One region of the Bradyrhizobium sp. RT6a genome, then DNA from elsewhere that is predicted to be linked to it. Evidence: predicted binding sites of a transcription regulator. Region 1 holds the regulator's gene; each other region holds the start of a gene.
The links. The regulator LexA, encoded in region 1, represses DNA repair genes until DNA is damaged. The targets are predictions, from matches to a motif close to TGTTCNNNNTGTGTTCNG.

Region 1 (6,400 bases):
CAAGGACAAGTTCAAGATCCCGCTGATCCTCAAAGGCATCGCGACGCCGGAGGACGCGCTGATCGCGATCGATCACGGCGTCGAATGGATTTACGTCTCCAACCATGGCGGCCGTCAGCTCGATCACGGTCGCGGCGCCATGCATGTTCTGCCCGAGATTGTCGACGCCGTGAACGGCCGCGCCAAGATCATGGTCGATGGCGGTGTCTGTCGCGGCACCGACATCGTCAAGGCGATCGCGGCGGGCGCCGACCTCGTCGGCATCGGCCGGCTGCAATGCTGGGCGCTGGCGGCGGCCGGCGAAGCCGGCGTGGCGCGCATGCTGGAGCTGCTCGAGGACGAAGTGCTGCGCTGCCTCGGCCTCTTGGGTGCAACCTCGTTCGCCGAGGTCAACAAATCCTGCCTTCATCAGGCGACCGCAACCAACGCGCCCAGCGTGTTCAGCGCGTTTCCGCTGTTCGACCACGAGCCATATCGATACTGAATGAAAGGGTGCAGGTGACATCGCTCTCTCCCGGCAGCGCGGATGCGCTTCTGTTCGATCTCGGCCGCGTGGTGCTCGATATCGATTTCTCCAAGGCCATCGCCTGCTGGTCGGGACATGCCGGCTGCAAGCCCGAATCCCTCGTCGCGCGCTATGTGCGGGACAGCGAAGCCTATCGGTTGCACGAGATGGGGAAGATCAGCGATGAGGACTATTTCGCCTCATTGCGAGCCTCGCTCGGAATCGGCATTTCGGACGCGCAGTTCCTGGAAGGCTGGAACGCGATTTTCGCCGGCGAAATGCCTGACATCGCCGAGCTGCTGCCGCGGGCAGCGAAGCAGATGCCGCTCTACGCTTTCTCCAATACCAACCGGCCGCACGTGGACCATTTCTCAAGGGAATATGCCGACCTCCTCGGCCATTTCCGCGAGCTCTATTTGTCGTCCAGCATCGGCTTGCGCAAACCGGATGCGGAGGCCTTCGACCACGTCGTTGCAGCGATCGGCGTACCCGCCGGGCGCATCGTGTTCTTCGACGATCTTGCCGAAAACATCGAGGGAGCGCGGGCGCGCGGCTTGACGGCCGTGCATGTGACTTCGCCGCGTGACGTCGGGAACGCATTGAAGGCATTGGGCATTTGACGAGGAGCCCTTGTCGCGAAACCCACGGCGGCACGGCCCGACGGGACCAATTTTGAAGGAATTGAGGAACCCGATCACTTTGTGCATTTTTGTACAGAGTTCCGGGAACGGAATACCGCCTTCCGGACTCTTAGAGTCCGTTGGGACTTCTACGGACGGATGCATCATCGTGCTGGGCAAAACCTACCTCACCAAGCAAGCCTCTCTTCTTCTTGAATTCGCCAGGACAACTTCAGATTCGGACCTTTCCGCCAAGCTTGTGAGCAAGGCCGCCGACCTGAAATCCCAAGCCGATCCGCTACCCGACAAGGATCAAGGACCCAAGGCGCCCGACGTAACTCCCGGGCAGGCAGGGAGCTGATCGATACAGGCCGGGGGGCGCACGTCGTTCTCGTCTTACCATGACCACTATCCTGCCGATCTGTAACCTCCTTCGGATCATGGCGCGACGCGCTTGATCCCGGCTTCCGGAACAACATGAAGCGGCGGGAATGACTGCGCCCGTTCAGCCGTTTTTGCCTCCGCGCCCGCGCTCGGCTAGAAGACTTGCGGAACATTCGCCCGAACGTGCCGAGCAGGAGTTTTCGCCGTGGCCTTGATGCCGGTTTCTGACGCGCTTGCCGCAGTGCTGGCGGGTGCAGAGCCGCTGCCGGAAGACATGATTTCCCTCGACGAGGCCTACCATCGCGTGCTCGCGCGTGACGTCGCGGCGCGACGTACGCAGCCGCCGCAGGCGATGTCCGCGATGGACGGCTACGCGGTGCGCGCGGCCGATGCCGCGACGATCGATTCGGAGCTCACCGTCATCGGCGAAGTCGCGGCAGGCCGACCGTTCGCGGGGACGGTCGGCGCCGGCGAGGCCGTGCGGATCTTCACCGGCGGCGTCGTTCCCGGTGGCGCGGACGCCGTCGTGATCCAGGAGGACACGGTCGCCGCCGGCAAGCGTATCACGATCAAGGAAGCCGCGATCGCCGGACGGCACATCCGTCCCGCCGGCGTCGATTTCCGCGAGGGCGACGTGCTCCTGCGCAAGGGAAGCCGTCTCACCGAGCGCGACCTCGCGCTCGCCGCCGGGATGAACCATCCGCACCTTGCCGTTTTCAGGCGTCCGAAGGTCGCGATTCTCGCCACCGGCGACGAGCTGGTGATGCCGGGCACCACGCCCGGTCACGGCCAGATCGTCTATTCCAACGGCTACGCCCTGCACGCGCTCGCCCGCAGGGAGGGCGCCGAGACCATCGACCTCGGTATTGCCGCCGACACGCTGGAGGCCACCACCGCCGGCATTCGCCGCGCCCGCGAGAGCGGCGCCGACATCCTGATCACGACCGGCGGCGCATCGGTCGGCGACCACGATCTGGTCCAGCAGGCACTGAGGGACGAAGGCATCGCGATGGCGTTCTGGAAAATCGCGATGCGGCCAGGCAAGCCGATGATGCACGGTCGGCTCGGCACAATGGGTGTGATCGGCCTGCCGGGCAATCCCGTGTCGTCCTACGTGTGCGCTTTCCTGTTCCTGGTGCCTCTGATTCGCGCCCTGTCTGGCCGTTCTGTGATTCACCATCGCCGTGAAAGCGCCGTGCTCGGCCGCGACGTCGGCGCCAACGACCAGCGCGAGGACTATCTGCGCGCGCATCTGGAGGAGCGTGACGACGGCACACGCGTCGTTCTTCCCGTCAACCATCAGGATTCTTCGCTGCTTGCGAATCTCGCTGCAGCACAGGTACTTCTCGTGCGCGCTCCGTTTGCGCCGAAGGCCGAAGCCGGCACGGCTTGCGAAGTATTGCGGCTCCCCGTCTGAGCGCCTCGGCAACGCGCGTTCCGCGAACTTTGCTCTGTTCACGGTAAATTAAGCAGTTGCGGAACATGTATCGAACATATAGTGTCCGTTCATGATTTGTTTCGAGCATGTAGCGGCATATAGCCGAATTCAGCGTCTCGGAATCGGACGACATCAACCGGGGGACTTTGGTCGAGATGTTAACGCGCAAACAATACGAGCTTCTGCGGTTCATCAGTGAACGTCTGAAGGAAAGTGGCGTGCCGCCTTCCTTCGACGAGATGAAGGATGCGCTCGACCTGCGCTCGAAGTCGGGCATCCATCGCCTGATCACGGCGCTCGAGGAGCGTGGCTTCATCCGACGCCTGCCCAACCGCGCCCGTGCGATTGAAGTCATTAAGCTGCCGGAGCTCCAGGCAGCCGCAGGCAGCCGGCGCGGCTTCACGCCGAGCGTCATCGAGGGCAATCTCGGCAAGGTGCGTGCGAGCTCCAGCCTGCCGGCTGACGAGGGCGAGCGTCCCGTTGCGGTGCCGGTGATGGGCCGCATCGCGGCCGGCACGCCGATCGAGGCGTTGCAGACCCGCAGCCATACCATCAGCGTACCGCCTGACATGCTCGGCTCGGGCGAGCATTACGCGCTCGAAGTGCGCGGCGATTCCATGGTCGAGGCCGGCATTCTTGACGGCGACATGGCACTGATCCAGCGCAACGAGAGCGCCGATACCGGCGACATCGTGGTGGCGCTGATCGACGACGAGGAAGCGACGCTGAAGCGCTTCCGCCGTCGCGGTGCATCGATCGCGCTCGAGCCCGCCAACGCGGCCTATGAGGTCCGCATCCTGCCGCCCAACCGGGTGAAGATTCAGGGCAAGCTGATCGGGCTTTACCGGAAGTACTGATACCGGAAGTGCTTCATACCGGAAGTGCTTGGCGCCTCGCGCGCTTCCACCGGCATCGCCGGTCAGAGATTGGAGCGGATCATCGTCCGCTCCGGCTGGATAGTCGTTCTGGTTCTGCACAGACTATCCGGCCCCTCCTCCGGCGCTGGCTCCTCGCGATGCCCACGGAAACGGCACCGCGTCTCGAGTGTTCGAGGAAACACCGGCCAGCGATCAAGTTCTACCATTGCAGACAAGCCGGCAATGTTCGCGCATGCGCCTCCCGAATGCATCGCAACGGGCTTTGTTCCTATTGAATTCGGGAAAGATAATGTGATCGCAGCTTGCAGAAGCCAGCCGCAGATTTGCCCATAACCAAGCAGAGCGTTCGTGCTTCCACTCTGATAGAGGCCTGCGCCTCGATAAGAGACGCGGGTAGCTATCCCAGCATGAGGAGCACCCGATGTGTGACTACAGCCTGCATGCCGTCGCGTCGCGCCCCGCCGAAGTCGGCGAGACGATCGTCACGACAAGCTTCCGCGGCACCTCGACGCGCGGCTTCGCCTCCGCAGCCGATCCGTCTGTTGCCGTCTGCCTGCTGCCGGGGACGGAGCTCGCCTTCGCCGACGACGTCCGTTACGACAATCGCTGGATCTGGACGCGCACCATCAATTCCCGCGTGGGCAAGTTCGGCAAGATCGATCCGCACATTCCCGACCGCCATCATGATGCGATCGAATTCCCGGACGGCAAATATGTGCTGGTGACGCAGCTCGTCGAAGGCCAGCGCGCGACCGTGCTGCAACTGCCGGTAACTCAGTCGGTGGCCGAGCGCGAGCACAAGGCGCAGATCATCGCCGACCGGCCGCCGACCGTCACGCACCTGCCGATCGGCTGACACAGCCGCCTCCGGCTAGGAGGTCGGGGGTCAGGATTGAATTGCCATCGCCGGCCGCGGCCGGCGAGATGGTGTGGCTTGCGTCCGCGAAATCCAATCGGATGGACCAAGCCCTTACACCTCTCCGCCGCACGAAGTTTGAGCCGCCCTGCCTGAAGTTTGAACGTCCGCTTCGCAGCCAAATGACCGATGCTGTCAGGGCTTGAGACGGCGGACACGCTCGATGAAAACCTTCCTTCGCGTCGTTGAACTCTGGGTGCCCGATCGGACGCGCATGCGGCTGGAGTTTGGCGGCGGCCTCTACGACGAAGGGCTGTCCGCGTTCAAGGCCGTCAGCGAAGAGCTCCACTTCGGATATGACGAGGGACTTCCGGGCAAGGCCTGGGCCGCGGGCCACCCCGTGATCCTCACCAAATTCGCCAACTCCTATTTCAAACGGACCGATCAAGCGCTTGCGGCCGGCCTCACCTGCGGCGTCGCGGTGCCGGTGTTTGCGGGTGAATTCCTGCAAGCCGTCATGGTGCTATTCTGCGGCGACGACGAAGCGCATGTCGGGGCGATCGAGCTTTGGCACAACGACCCAGATGCCTCCCACGAGATGGGGCTCGTGGATGGCTATTATGGCACCGCCGACATGTTCGAATTCAACTCCCGCCACACTAAATTTCCTCGCGGCTTTGGCCTGCCTGGCCGCACCTGGAAGGCGGGGCTGCCGCTGATCATCAAGGACCTGCACGACGCCAGGAGTTTTCTGCGCTGGGAGGACGCAGCCAAGGTCGGGATCAATTGCGGCGTCGGCGTGCCCTATCGGACCGGCACGGACCAGACCTGGGTCCTGACATTCCTCTCCGCGCAGGCCACGCCGATTGCGCGACGCTTCGAGATCTGGATCCCGAACGAGACCCACTCGGCACTGGTGTTCCGCGCCGGCGATTGCAGCGCGCAGACCGACCTTGCCGCGCTCTATGCGGAAAAATCCATTGCCAGAGGCGAAGGCAGCATCGGCGGGGCCTGGGCGACCGGCATGCCCGCGCTCAACGATGAGCTCGCGCATGACGGCTCGGTCGCCGGTTTCGAAGCCTGCACAGCCGGACTGAGCCGGATGGTGGCCCTGCCGGTCATCGGCAATTCCAGGCTCGACGCCGTGCTGGCCTGGTACTTGTAACCGATCCGATCAATCGTCGGCCTGCAAGTCGGTCTCCGCTGGCGTTGCGTCCTTGGTGCGGGGCGCGGTCGTCTTCGGCGCAAGGCTGCCGTCGAAATCACCCTCGCCGGCGCCGGCCGGTAACCAGGGGCGGCTCGTGCCTCTCGCCCTCACCGCCTGAACCACAAAACCGTCACCACGCTGCGTCAGCGCCAGCGCGCTCTGGCTGGCGAGCCGCTGCCGATCGACCACCATCGCCGCGCAATCGGGCGGCGCGGGACGTGTCGTCACCACCAGCGCGGCCCGACTGCAATCGTCCGCGAGCGCGTCGACGCGCAGTGCCAGCGCGACCAGCCTCCCGTCGGCCAGTGGCGTCACGCAGCCGGATTCGTCACAGGACACGCCATCGGCAAGCGAGGCTCGGCCGGCATCGCGCGGATCGGCGTCGGCAGCGAGCCATTCCTTGAGCAGAAAGCTGTCCTTGTTCGTCCTGATCAGGTGTAAATATCCGTCCCTGCCCCGCACGGCGACGCTCGCGCCATCCCCGGCAATCAGGATGTCGGGCTGCCGCGCCG
Region 2 (6,400 bases), 100 kb from region 1:
CGGATTGCGCGTTGCTCCATCCGGGCTACGACGCCGGGCGCACTGTGCGCGCAATCTCATCCATCTGCTCAAACATATGATCCGGCGCCAGCGCCCGCAGCGCCGCCGGCGCCGCATAACCCCAGGCCACCGCACCGCAGGCGATCCCCACGGCCCGCGCCGCCTCGATGTCGCGCACCTCGTCGCCGATCGCGATGACCTTGCCCGGTTCCACGCCGGCGCGCCGCATGACCCGTCGGAATTTCGACGGTTTGCCGAACAGCGAGGCCGCGCAGTCGAAATGCGCGAACAGCGCCGCGCAATCGCCGAGCTTCTCGCGCGCATTGGCTTCGCTGTCCGAGGTTACCAGCGCGAGCTGCACGCCGTTCTCCGCCAGCGTCCGCAGCATCGCCTCGACGCCCGCAAACAGCGAAATCTCCGCCGCAGCCTCGGCCTTCAGCCGCCGCGCATGCCGGGCGATCGCCGGCAGCTTCCACAAGGGCACCTCGAGCCGGCTGAGAATCTCGCGCGACGAAGCATGCCGCAGCCCCTCGACATCTTCATCCGCGACGCGGCGGAAGCCGAAGCGATCGGCGACGTCGTTGATGGTGCGCAGGAACCACGGAAAGCTGTCGGCCAGCGTGCCGTCGAGATCGAAGATGGCGAGGGAGTAGGGCATGGAGGCGAGGCTACACCGCTAGGCTTTCCACACGGTTTCCTCGGTCCATCCGAGTTGGTCAAATTCGGAAGCCCTGAGCGGTGCTTCTCCCTCGGCGAAGAATTCGTCGAGCTGAGGCGGCGCGATACTTGTTGCAGAGAGCATCGCGTGCGCCTGTCCGCGGTGATGGATCTGGTGCTGAAACAGATGCATGAGTAGCCGATCACGGCGTTCGGTCTGGGCCCGCGTGTCGCGGTTGATCCGCACAATGCCGTCGAGATTCTCGGGCGTCAGCGCATCGCAGACAGCAATCAAGCGCTTGTCGATCGCGGATTGCGCGGGCTTCAGCGCGGCAAGTGAAAGGTGCGGCACCTGGTTCTTCCAAGCCGCCGGTCCCAGCCATCCGCCCTCCAGCGCATCGACATAGAAGAGGTCAATGACATGGATGTGGTTGAGCGTGCGCTGCAAGCTTGGAAAGAAGCCGGTTCGTGCGGCTTCGAAGTCAGCCTGAGACAGCGCGGCGCAAGCAGTAAGCAGCCGATGGTTTGCCCAAGCATTATTGTGGGCGAACGCACGATAGGTTTGCACAAGTCCTGCAGGCAAACGCGATCTCCTTCAGACAAATGCTTCTGCACATTCCAGGTGGGCTACTCCGCCGCCTCGCTCGCCGCGCGCCTCCGCTTCGGCTTCCGCGCCTTCGCCAGCACCGGGGCCAGAAACTTGCCCGTGTAGCTCCGCGGCGCTTTCGCGATGTCCTCCGGCGGTCCCCAGGCGACGATCTCACCGCCGCCGTCGCCGCCTTCGGGGCCGAGATCGATGACCCAGTCGGCGGTCTTGATGACTTCGAGATTGTGCTCGATGACGACGACCGTGTTGCCCTGCGCGACCAGCTCGTGCAGCACTTCCAGAAGCTTCTTGACGTCGTGAAAATGCAGGCCGGTGGTCGGCTCGTCCAGGATGTAGAGCGTGCGGCCGGTGGCGCGCTTGGACAGCTCCTTGGCCAGCTTGACGCGCTGGGCTTCGCCGCCGGACAGCGTCGTGGCCTGCTGGCCGACATGGATGTAGTCGAGGCCGACGCGATGCAGCGTCTGGAATGTCTCGCGCACGCGTGGGACCGCCTTGAAGAACTCGGCGGCTTCCTCGACGGTCATGTCGAGTACGTCGGCGATGCTCTTGCCCTTGAACAGGACTTCCAAGGTCTCGCGGTTGTAGCGCTTGCCCTTGCAGACGTCGCAGGTGACGTAGACGTCGGGCAGAAAGTGCATCTCGATCTTGATGACGCCGTCGCCCTGGCAGGCTTCGCAGCGGCCGCCCTTGACGTTGAAGGAGAAGCGGCCGGGCTCGTAGCCGCGCGCTTTCGACTCGGGGAGGCCGGCGAACCATTCGCGGATCGGCGTGAAGGCGCCGGTATAGGTCGCGGGGTTGGAACGTGGCGTGCGGCCGATCGGCGACTGGTCGATGTCGATGATCTTGTCGATGTGCTCGAGACCCTCGATGCGGTCGTGCGGCGCCGCGCCTTCGCTGGCATTGTTCAGCTTGCGCGCGATCGCCTTGTAGAGCGTGTCGATCAGCAGCGTCGACTTGCCGCCGCCGGAGACGCCGGTGACGGCCGTGAACAGGCCGAGCGGGATTTCGGCCGTGACGTTCTTGAGATTGTTGCCGCGCGCGTTGACCACCTTGATGGTGCGGCGATGGTTCGGCGGACGCCGCTCCGGCACCTCGACCTCGAGCTCGCCGGTGAGATATTTGCCGGTCAGCGAGTTGGGGTTGCGCATGATCTCGGCGGGCGTGCCTTCGGCGATGATGTTGCCGCCATGCATGCCGGCGCCGGGGCCGATGTCGAGCACGTGGTCGGCGAGCAGGATTGCGTCCTCGTCGTGCTCGACCACGATCACGGTGTTGCCGAGGTCACGAAGTCTCTTGAGGGTGTCGAGCAGGCGCGCATTGTCGCGCTGGTGCAGGCCGATCGAGGGCTCGTCGAGCACATAGAGCACGCCTGTCAGCCCCGAGCCGATCTGCGAGGCCAGGCGGATGCGCTGGCTCTCGCCGCCGGAGAGCGTGCCGGAGGAGCGGGAGAGCGTGAGGTAGTTGAGGCCGACGTCGAGCAGGAAGGTGAGGCGCTCGCGGATCTCCTTGAGGATGCGGCCGGCGATCTCGTTCTGCTGGGTGTTCAGCGCCTCCGGGACGGTCTCGAACCACGCGCCGGCGCCCTTCACCGACATCTCGGAAATGTTGCCGATATGCTTGCCGCCGATCTTGACGCAGAGCGCCTCGGGCTTCAGCCGAAAGCCCTTGCAACCCTCGCAGGGCACGTCGTGGAAATACTTCGCCAGCTCCTCGCGCGCCCACTCGCTCTCGGTCTCGCGATAGCGGCGGTTAATGTTGGTGATGACGCCCTCGAACGGCTTCTTGGTGTCGTAGGAGCGGACGCCGTCCTCGTAGGAGAACTTGATCTCGTCCTCGCCGGAACCATGGAGGATCGCGTTCTGCGTCTTCTTGGGCAGATCCTTCCATTTGGTGGTCAGTGTGAACTTGTAGTGCTTGCCGAGCGCAGTCAGCGTTTGAATGTAATAGGGCGACGACGACTTGGCCCAGGGCGCGATCGCGCCCTTGCCGATGGCGAGCTCCTTGTCGGGGATGACGAGGTCTTCGTCGACATGCTGCTCGACGCCGAGGCCGCCGCAGGCCGGGCAGGCGCCATAGGGATTGTTGAACGAGAACAGCCGGGGCTCGATTTCGGGGATGGTGAAGCCGGACACCGGACAGGCGAATTTTTCCGAGAACAGCATGCGCTCGGGTCCGCTCTTGTCGTGGATCTTTGCGGTCTTCTTTTTCTCCTCCGCGGGGGCTGCTGCAGCCGGCGCGTCCGCGAATTCGATGACGGCGAGGCCCTCGGCGAGCTTGAGCGCGGTCTCGAAGCTTTCGGCGAGGCGCTGGCCGATGTCGGCGCGCACCACGATGCGATCGACCACGACGTCGATGTCGTGCGGGAATTTCTTGTCGAGAACAGGCGCTTCCGCGAGCTCGTGGAAGGCGCCGTCGATCTTGACGCGCTGAAAGCCCTTCTTGAGCCATTCGGCGAGTTCTTTGCGGTACTCGCCCTTGCGGCCACGCACGACGGGCGCGAGCAGATAGAGCCGCGAGCCCTCGGGCAGCGCCAGCACGCGATCGACCATCTGCGAGACGGTCTGGCTCTCGATCGGCAGGCCGGTGGCGGGCGAATAGGGCACGCCGACGCGCGCCCACAGCAGGCGCATGTAGTCGTAGATTTCGGTCACCGTGCCGACGGTGGAGCGCGGGTTCTTGGACGTCGTCTTCTGCTCGATCGAGATCGCCGGCGATAGGCCGTCGATCTGGTCGACGTCGGGCTTCTGCATCATCTCCAGGAACTGGCGGGCATAGGCCGACAGAGATTCGACGTAGCGGCGCTGGCCCTCGGCGTAGATGGTGTCGAACGCGAGCGAGGATTTGCCGGAGCCCGACAGCCCCGTGAACACCACCAGCTTGTCGCGGGGAATCTCGACGTCGACGTTCTTGAGGTTGTGCTCGCGCGCGCCACGGATGGTAATTGCGCGCAGGTTTGATCCCACGTTCTGTTGTTGGCGCTTCGCCTTGATCACTTCGTCCATCCTGGTGGTCCTCAGGGAATCCAAGAGCGCGCGATCGCGCCAACTGAATAGGCGCGCTTCGCCCGGAACCGGGATCGGCGCCGATGGGGTTGTAAGCGAACGTAGGAAGAACGAGGACGGATTTCCAGTGGGACTTGCGAATCGTCAACCGATTGTTGGCGCGCTGGCGGCATCTGGCAGGAGCAGGGCCTTGCGGAACTGCGCAGGAGCGGCCGGTCAAACAAAAAGGCCGGCGCAAGGCCGGCCTTTCGTAACGCGGATGGCGTTGGAGCTAAGTACTGAGCTCAGTACTTGGCGACCACCGGGCCCCCGAAGTGATAGTTCACGCCGACCTGCACGGTGTGGAAGCTGTCCGTACCCGTGTTGAACGGGAGACCGATGCCGGAGAAGTACGTCTCGCCGCTGAAGCTGCGATAGAGGTACTCGCCCTTGACCGACCACTGAGGGGCAAAGAACGCTTCGACGCCCGCACCGACGGTCCAGCCGGAGCGCAGCTTGGTGTCAGAAACGCTCACGCCGGGGACGCTGAGGGTCAGCTTGTTGTCGATCCAGGCGTAACCACCAGTGCCGTAGAACAGGACATTGTTGACGGCGTAGCCGATGCGGCCGCGCACGGTGCCCAGTGCGTCGATCTTGTTCGACAGGGTGAGGCCGCCCACCAGCGCCGACGCGCTGAGGTCAGCCCATGCAGCATCGGCCTCGAGACCGAACACAACGTTGCCGGTCTGCCAGTTGTAGCCGGCGGTGCCACCGACGAAACCGCCCTTCACCTTCGGGTCGGTCGAGGAGTCTTCCCAAGCGCCGCCGCCAACGATACCGAGGTAGAAGCCGGTCCAGTTGTAGACCGAAGCCATGGCCACCGGGGCCTTGGTGTAGGGGCGCGCCGCGAGATCAGCGGCCGAAGCCGGGGCAGCGAGAGCGAACAAACAGGCCGAAGCCAACAAAACCTTTTTCATTTTCAACTAATCCCAGTCCCAGTTTCTGATTGTGCCTTCCACGATAGGGAAGGGCATCGGACTCACTTGCCCAACTGAGGCCGTACTTACACCATTGAAGCCGCAAGTTGTGTCACTGGAAAGCCACAGCAGCCTGAAAATGGTGCAGTTGCTGACCTATTGTTCCCATAGAGGGCAAGCCTTTCTTCCTTTCCGGGAACCCACAAGGTGCCTTTTGGGGCGTGCCTTTTCACAGCACATTGGCGATCGATCCCACACATTCAGTGCTGTCGTTCGCCAAGAACAAATCTGGAACGAACTGGAGGTCGATGCTATATGTGGGGATAACCCGAGGGGTGACGGACGGATCGGCGTCCGCAAGCGTTCGGCGAGCGTATAGGGTCGCCTCAACGGGCACGGCGGAACGCGGGGAGCGGACCGGCCTTCTTGAATTCAGTGACATTCGGAGCGGAGAGCGGAGATGGCGGGAAGCGTCAACAAGGTCATTCTGGTTGGAAATCTCGGCAAGGATCCCGAAATCCGCCGCACCCAGGACGGGCGGCCGATCGCCAATCTGAGCGTCGCCACTTCGGAAACGTGGCGCGACAAGGCGACCGGCGAGCGCAAGGAAAAGACCGAGTGGCACCGCGTCGTGATCTTCAATGAAGGGCTCTGCAAGGTCGCCGAACAATATCTGAAGAAGGGCGCCAAGATTTACGTCGAAGGTGCGCTCCAGACCCGCAAATGGACCGACCAGAGCGGCGTCGAAAAGTACTCCACCGAAGTCGTGCTGCAGGGCTTCAACTCCACCCTGACGATGCTGGACGGTCGTAGCGGCGGCGGCGGAGGCGGCAGCTTCGGCGACGAGCCGGGCGGCGATTTCGGCTCCCCCGGTCCCGTCAGCAGCGCGCCGCGGCGCCCTGTTGCAGCCGGCGGCGGTGGCCGCAACAGCGACATGGACGACGATATCCCGTTCTGAGCGATACCGTTCTGAGAACGCGGCGTCTCGATGCGGACGCGCCGGCCGGATGGGCGGCGCTTCTCATCTCGTGTCAGAAAATCCCGCTAATCGGCAGGACGGGCTCGGGATTTCCGGGCCCGCTTCCTGTTTGGGTTGAGTTCGGATTGCGGCTTGGCAAACGCGCTGATGGGGCAGGCTCGGCGCGCGGTTTTCCACGCGTGACCGGCAATTTTGCAAG
Region 3 (6,400 bases), on a different contig from region 1:
GCTGCTTGTCGACCGGGAACGAGGTGCGGCCGGAGCTTGCCAGATGCTGCGCGCCCGACAGCGCCGAGGGATCGACATTGTCCTGCTTCAGCGCCCAGAGCAGCGCGGCCAGCGCACGCCCGGCCGGCTTGAGCAGGCCGGGGAAATAGAGGTGATAGGCGCCGAAGCGGACGCCGTATTTGCGCAAGGTCGCGCGCGAGGGCTGGTCGAGGTCCTTCAGCTCGTTGGCGATCTTCGGGCGCTCCAGCACGCCGAGCGCCTCGACTAGCTGATAGGCGATGCCGCGGGCGATGCCGGTGACGTCCTCGGCCTTACTGAGCTCGAACAGCGGCCCGAGCAGCTTTTCGATATGCGTCTTGAGCCAGAGGTCGAGCCGGGCCTGCACCTTGTCGCGGGGGGCGCCCGTGAGGCGTTCGTCGGAGATGATGCGGATGCGCGGATGCAACGCGTCCTCTGCGGCAGACAGCCGCGCCACGGCGTCGCCGGTCCAGCGGATGATGCCTTCCGAGGTCAGCACGAACTGCTCGTCCGGCGCATTGCCCAGTTTTTCGGCGCGCGCATTGATCTCGCCGGCGAGCACGGCCTGCGCTGCAGCCTGCAACGCTTTCGCATCGGAGCCGGCTTCCGCCGCATCCGGTGCAAAGGTGAAGCCATCGAGGCGGCCGATGACATGGCCTTCGACGATGACTTCGCCGGTCTTGCCGATTTCCGTATTCAAGCTCGTGTTCTCCCGCAGGCGGCGCATCAATACACTGGTCCGGCGATCAACGAAACGCTCAGTCAAGCGTTCATGGAGCGCATCCGATAATTTATTTTCGACCTCGCGGGCGATCCCCTGCCAGCGTTCCGGGTCTTTCAGCCAGTCGGGACGGTTGGCGACGAAGGTCCAGGTGCGAATCTGCGCGATCCGGGCCGACAGCGTGTCGATATCGCCGTCGACGCGGTCGGCCTGGTCGATCTGGGTCCTGAACCAGGCGTCGGGGATGCATCCCTTCCGCATCAGGAAGCCGTACAGCGTCGTGACCAGCTCGGCATGGGCGGCCGGTGACAGCTTTCGATAATCCGGGACCTGGCAGGCCTCCCACAGCCGTTCCACCGCGTCCTTGCCATGCGCGACATCGCGCACCTCGGCGTCGCGGGCGGCGTGGTCGAGCACGCGCATGTCCTCGGCGATGGGCGCGCGCGTCAGCGCCTCGTGGCCCGGGGCCAGGTTCAGCGACACCTGGAGCGCGCCGAGGGAAGCAAAATCCAGCTTCGAATTGCGCCATTGCAAAACCTTCACGGGATCGAAGGTGTGGTTCTGCAGCGCATTGACGAGCTCGGGCTCGAACGGCGCGCAGCGGCCGGTGGTGCCGAAGGTGCCGTTGCGGGTGGCGCGGCCGGCGCGGCCGGCGATCTGGCCGAATTCGGACGGCGTCAGGCGGCGGAACTGGTAGCCGTCGAACTTGCGGTCGGAGGCGAAGGCGACGTGGTCGACGTCGAGATTGAGGCCCATGCCGACGGCGTCGGTGGCGACGAGGTAATCGACCTCGCCGTTCTGGAACATCGCGACCTGCGCATTGCGGGTGCGCGGCGAGAGCGAGCCCAGCACCACGGCGGCGCCGCCATGCTGGCGGCGGATCAGCTCGGCGATGGCGTAGACCTCGTCGGCCGAGAAGGCGACGATGGCGGTGCGGCGCGGCTGCCGCGTGATCTTGCGATCGCCCGCGAATTCCAGCTGCGACAGGCGCGGCCGCGTGATCATGGAGACGCCGGGCAGCAGCCGCTCGATGATCGGACGCATCGTCGCAGCGCCCAGCAGCAGCGTCTCGTCGCGGCCGCGGCGGTTGAGGATGCGGTCGGTGAAGACGTGGCCGCGTTCGAGATCAGACGCGATCTGCAGCTCGTCGACGGCGAGGAACGAGACGTCGAGATCCCGCGGCATCGCCTCGACGGTCGAGACCCAGTAGCGCGGCGATTTCGGCTTGATCTTCTCCTCGCCGGTCACAAGCGCGACGGCATCGCTGCCGACCCGCGCGGCGATCTTGTTGTAGACCTCGCGCGCCAGCAGGCGCAGCGGCAGCCCGATCATGCCGGAGGGATGCGCGAGCATCCGCTCGATGGCGAGATGGGTCTTGCCGGTGTTGGTGGGACCAAGCACCGCAGTGACGCCGGCGCCGGGAAGCCGATCGGAAGCGAAGGGGGAGGAGGAAAAAGGCATCTGGGGGATTAGGTAATGGCGATTGGGGCGAATGTCAGTGCTGTTTTGGGGCGGCGGCGCGAAGGGCTGGCCTCACACACTGCTGTCATCGCCCGGCTCGACCGGGCGATCCAGTATTCCAGAGGCGGCGCAGATCAGACCGAGAGGGCGCGGCGTACTGGATGCTCCGGTCAAGCCGGGGCATGACAGCGGAGAATGCGGCGCCCCTCCCCAGATCCCGCGCAACTGTCTCACTTTGCGACGCTTTTCCCGTTGGCTTTAAGCTTCGGAACGAGTTGAGAACGAATCGCGGCCGAATCGCTGACTCCCCCTTGAGTCCTGTTCCGTTCTCGCAAGATGTCGCGGGAGGCCTATTGGTTCGCACTAGATGGAGTTTTGGCCCGCCGCACAAGCGACGTTTCAATGGCGGAATCGTTAAAGCTGGGGACGACGCGGAGTCGAATCAGAATCGGGGAGGAGTCAAATGGATTCCCGCTCCTGGACCCCCTCCAAAACAAAAGCGCGAAAACAACCCCATGCACAGTAGGCATGTCATTGAAATCGCTTGCGTTTATTCTCACCAAAAAGGGAGGTTCAGCGCGGGACGCCAGCCCTACTGCGTCTTCGCCACCCTGGGCGGCTGGGCCGTGGTGATGAAGGAGGTCGCTTCCAGCATGGCCGGCCCGAGCGGGGTCGGCACTTTCAGCCAGAACGGGACCAGGATGCGCGTGCCGGCGATCGGCGCGAACGCGACCTCGATGTTGCGCTGGGCGGCGAGATATTTGATCACGGGACGGTCGGGGATGTAGCCGGCGATGGGGACGAAATACAGCGAGCAGACCACGACCTGGCCGTGATAGCCCTTCTCCGCCTTGACGTTCTCCATGCGCTTGAAATCGAGCTTGAGCTCGTAGCGCATGCGGCCGTCGAACACGGCGGCGCTGCCGTGGCAGGCGTCCGCCGACAGCACATCGCCGGTGCCGGATACGCGCACCAGCGAGGCCGTCATCGGGTCCCAGACGCCGCGGCGATGCGCGTCGGTGACGACGATGCGGTCGGGATCGACCGGCGGCTCCGGCAGGATGGCAAAATCCTTCACATTGCCCTTGTCGAGCGTGATGCGGATCTCTTCGGTCTTCTTCGAGGTGGTGGTGGAGGCCTGGTAGCCGGTCGCGACCAGCGCACCGTTGACCACACGGCCCTGCGAGGCGCCGGTGCCGGACCCGCCCGCGAACGATTTCAAAAGCCCCGAGGTGCCGCCGGAGGCCGCGGCCGCGAACACGTCGTCCTGGATGTCGATGTTCCAGGCGCCCTTGCCGACCGGAATGCCCGCCAGCGTCGCCTCGTATTGCGCCTCGAGCTTGCCCTGCGCCGCCGCGGGCTCCGCTGCCCACGCCAAAACCAGCCCGAAAAGGGCCGCCATGACCCAGCGGCCGGCAGAGCGCGGATCACTTGCGCGCCGCTCCGCTGAGCGCAGCTCATTTGGGCGCAGCTCATTTGGACGCAGACTTGGCGCAAGATGAGGCGTTGTGAGCACGAAACAATCCAATCGGGGCGCGAACGGTTGTTACTTAAGCCAAAAACCGCGCCAAGCAATGTGTCCGGGCCTATCCGCGTCCGGAACTCCACCTGATACTTCGGGCGCGAATACGCCCTTTATGTGATGGTAAGGCGCGATAATCATTGCCGTTTTGGTGATCGGGCCGGGTCAGAAGCCCGCACCTCACCCCGCCACCTCCACCGCCGTCATGCCCCGGCTTGACCGGGGCATCCAGCACGCCGCGGCCCCTCTGGTCAGCCGTACCGTCTCGGCGTACTGGATCGCCCGGTCCCGGCTCCGCCAAGGCTACGCCGAGGCCTACACGGGTGCTCGGCCCGCCGAAGCTTCAGCGAAGGCGGCAAGCCGGGCGATGACACCGCTTTATGCCGCTCGAGATCCCGGTTTCGCGCTCTCGCGCGCCCACATTGCGCAAGCGCGCAATGGGGGAACGACGGGCCAAAAACGGCCCGTCGCCTTGACGTCCCGCCGCTTCCCCCCTATACGTCCGCCCGCTCCCTGCAAGGACAGAGAATTTGCCCGTGGCGCCCCGAATGGCGGCCGCACATCGTTGGGAAAGATTGAGGATTTTGCCATGTCTCGCCGCTGCGAATTGACGGCCAAGGGCCCCCAGGTCGGCCACACGGTCAGCCACTCCAACATCAAGACCAAGCGCCGCTTCCTGCCGAACCTGGTCAACGTGACCTTCATCAGCGAAGCGCTGGGCCGCAACGTGCGCCTGCGCGTCTCCACCAACGCGATCAAGAGCGTCGACCACAATGGCGGCCTCGATCCCTTCCTGCTCAAGGCCAAGGCCGCCGTGCTGTCGCCGCGCGCCCTCGAGCTGAAGCGCGCCATCCAGAAGAAGGTCGGCCCGACCCCGGCGCCGGAGAAGAAGGCGAGCTAATAATTTTCGGATTGGGCGAGGGCTTGCGTCGCGAGGCGTAGCTTAGCCGGATCAAGTTTTACGTGACGGCCGGATCGGAAGATCCGGCCGTTTTGTTTTGGAGGTACGAAAGTAGGCTGTTTCGCGCCCCATCCTTTTGGATAAGGTAGAACAAACTACAAGCAAAAGTTGCTAGGCGGGGGGCGGGCTACGAGCAGACTGCGACACCACGCAATTGTGTGTTCAGTTATCGGGGGAGCGGCGCTCCTGACCGCGCTCAACACTAGTGCTATTTCGCAAGATCAAAATGCAATCGCACGTCACTGTCTAGCGATTGCAGACGTCAACCAACGTGTTGACTGCTTAGAGACCGGCATCCTTCCGGAAGTCCGATCAACAATCCCCTCACAACAGACGCCGGCGAGTCAGCCCAACCCAAGCTTTGACTGTCGAGTTGTTAAGTCACCCGTGGATCGCGCTATATGCGGCGACGTCACCTTAGCTCAATGGGATGCGTTCATGGGACGCACCTATCAACAAGCGCTGAGAATCTCGAAAGATCGCCAAGCTTTATTAGAGAGCCAGCGAAACTGGCTGACGCAACGAGAAACGACCTGCTCCTCGGTCACGGGCAATTTGACCTGGTCGTGCATTCTGGACGCGACGAGGTCGCGTAAGCGTCGAGGAAAAGCGCGTGATCAAAGCACTGATCGCAGTCCCCGACGGTCGCTGCTCAATAGTGTTGACATTTGTTAACACTTGCCTTATATTCAGGTCTCCTCATGGCTGATCGGCCGAGGCACCCGCATAAGGAGATTGAGGCCGTCGTCGCGCACGCCGAGTCGATCGGATGGCGGTGGCGCAAGATGGGGCATTGGGGGCGGCTGTTCTGCGCGCATGCCGGACGTGACGGCTGCCAGGTCGGCGTGAACGGTACGCCGAAGAATCCGGAAGACCATGCTCGGCAGGTGATGCGGGCGATCGGCCGGTGCCCGCACGGAAAGGAGGAAGACAAGTGAAGAAGTTCGAGTTCAGCATTATTGCGTCCGGCCTCGATCCTGCGGCGGAGGATTTCGAGCAGCGCTTCTACGATGCCGGCTGCGACGATGCGGCGATCGCCTTCCAGAAGGGCCACATCATCGTCGACTTCACCCGGGAGGCGAAATCAGTCAGCGAGGCCATCGTCACGGCGGTGCAAAACGTGCAGGCCGCCGGCGCCCACGTCGATCGCGTTGAGCCCGACCCGTTCGTCAGCCTCTCCGATATCGCCACCCGAACCGGAATGACGCGTGCGGCGATGACGCAATATTCCAAGGGTCAGCGCGCCAAGGATTTTCCCGCGCCGGTCGCCCGCGTGACGTCCGACAGTCCGCTGTGGGATTGGGCGACGGTCGCAAAATGGCTGTTTCATCACGACAAGCTCAGCCGCGACGAGGCGATCGAAGCGGCCGCCGTGCGAGCGGCCAATGCGGCGATAGGATCACGCACGGCCAAACTCGAAGAGACCTTGAAGGGAAGCCTGAAGGCCTACGAGAAGGAACTCGACCGGGCCGCGTGAGACGCGGGATCGCTGCTTTGCGCGCCCTACCCCCGAAAATCAATGCTCCGCAGCACGATCCCCGGCGGCGTGCCTTCGAACTCCGTCGCCTGATATTTGCGTCCGGTGCAGGCTTCGATGCGCTCGCGCAGGCGCGTGAACTGCTCTTCGCGCTCGCTGGGCCTGGCGCGCGGGCCGCGCTCGAGGTCGTCCATGGCGGAGGTCGAGATCGCGCAGGCGATCTCCTTTGCGCCGTCCTGC

Region 2: uvrA (excinuclease ABC subunit UvrA) is a predicted target of LexA. The motif match lies at 4,362-4,379, and genes of this name have one in related genera.
Region 3: ABIC03_RS30110 (helicase-related protein) is a predicted target of LexA. The motif match lies at 2,467-2,484, and genes of this name have one in related genera.

Annotation. Positions count from the first base shown of each region.
Region 1 is NZ_JBEPQC010000002.1:1,304,851-1,311,250, reverse strand. It holds gene ABIC03_RS16215 (alpha-hydroxy acid oxidase) at 1-484, shown strand, start outside; gene ABIC03_RS16210 (HAD family hydrolase) at 493-1,125, shown strand; gene ABIC03_RS16205 (hypothetical protein) at 1,295-1,486, shown strand; gene ABIC03_RS16200 (molybdopterin molybdotransferase MoeA) at 1,715-2,926, shown strand; gene lexA (transcriptional repressor LexA) at 3,103-3,804, shown strand; gene ABIC03_RS16190 (hypothetical protein) at 4,247-4,681, shown strand; gene ABIC03_RS16185 (GAF domain-containing protein) at 4,905-5,846, shown strand; partial or broken gene ABIC03_RS16180 (ComEC/Rec2 family competence protein) at 5,856-6,400, opposite strand, start outside.
Region 2 is NZ_JBEPQC010000002.1:1,408,449-1,414,848, forward strand. It holds gene ABIC03_RS16675 (HAD-IA family hydrolase) at 26-658, opposite strand; gene ABIC03_RS16680 (DinB family protein) at 677-1,240, opposite strand; gene uvrA (excinuclease ABC subunit UvrA) at 1,285-4,266, opposite strand; gene ABIC03_RS16690 (outer membrane protein) at 4,551-5,222, opposite strand; gene ABIC03_RS16695 (single-stranded DNA-binding protein) at 5,683-6,180, shown strand.
Region 3 is NZ_JBEPQC010000007.1:159,882-166,281, reverse strand. It holds gene ABIC03_RS30110 (helicase-related protein) at 1-2,200, opposite strand, end outside; gene ABIC03_RS30105 (DUF3108 domain-containing protein) at 2,793-3,602, opposite strand; gene rpmB (50S ribosomal protein L28) at 4,312-4,623, shown strand; gene ABIC03_RS30095 (lysozyme inhibitor LprI family protein) at 4,840-5,358, shown strand; gene ABIC03_RS30090 (hypothetical protein) at 5,385-5,621, shown strand; gene ABIC03_RS30085 (hypothetical protein) at 5,618-6,160, shown strand; gene ABIC03_RS30080 (DUF1488 family protein) at 6,187-6,400, opposite strand, start outside.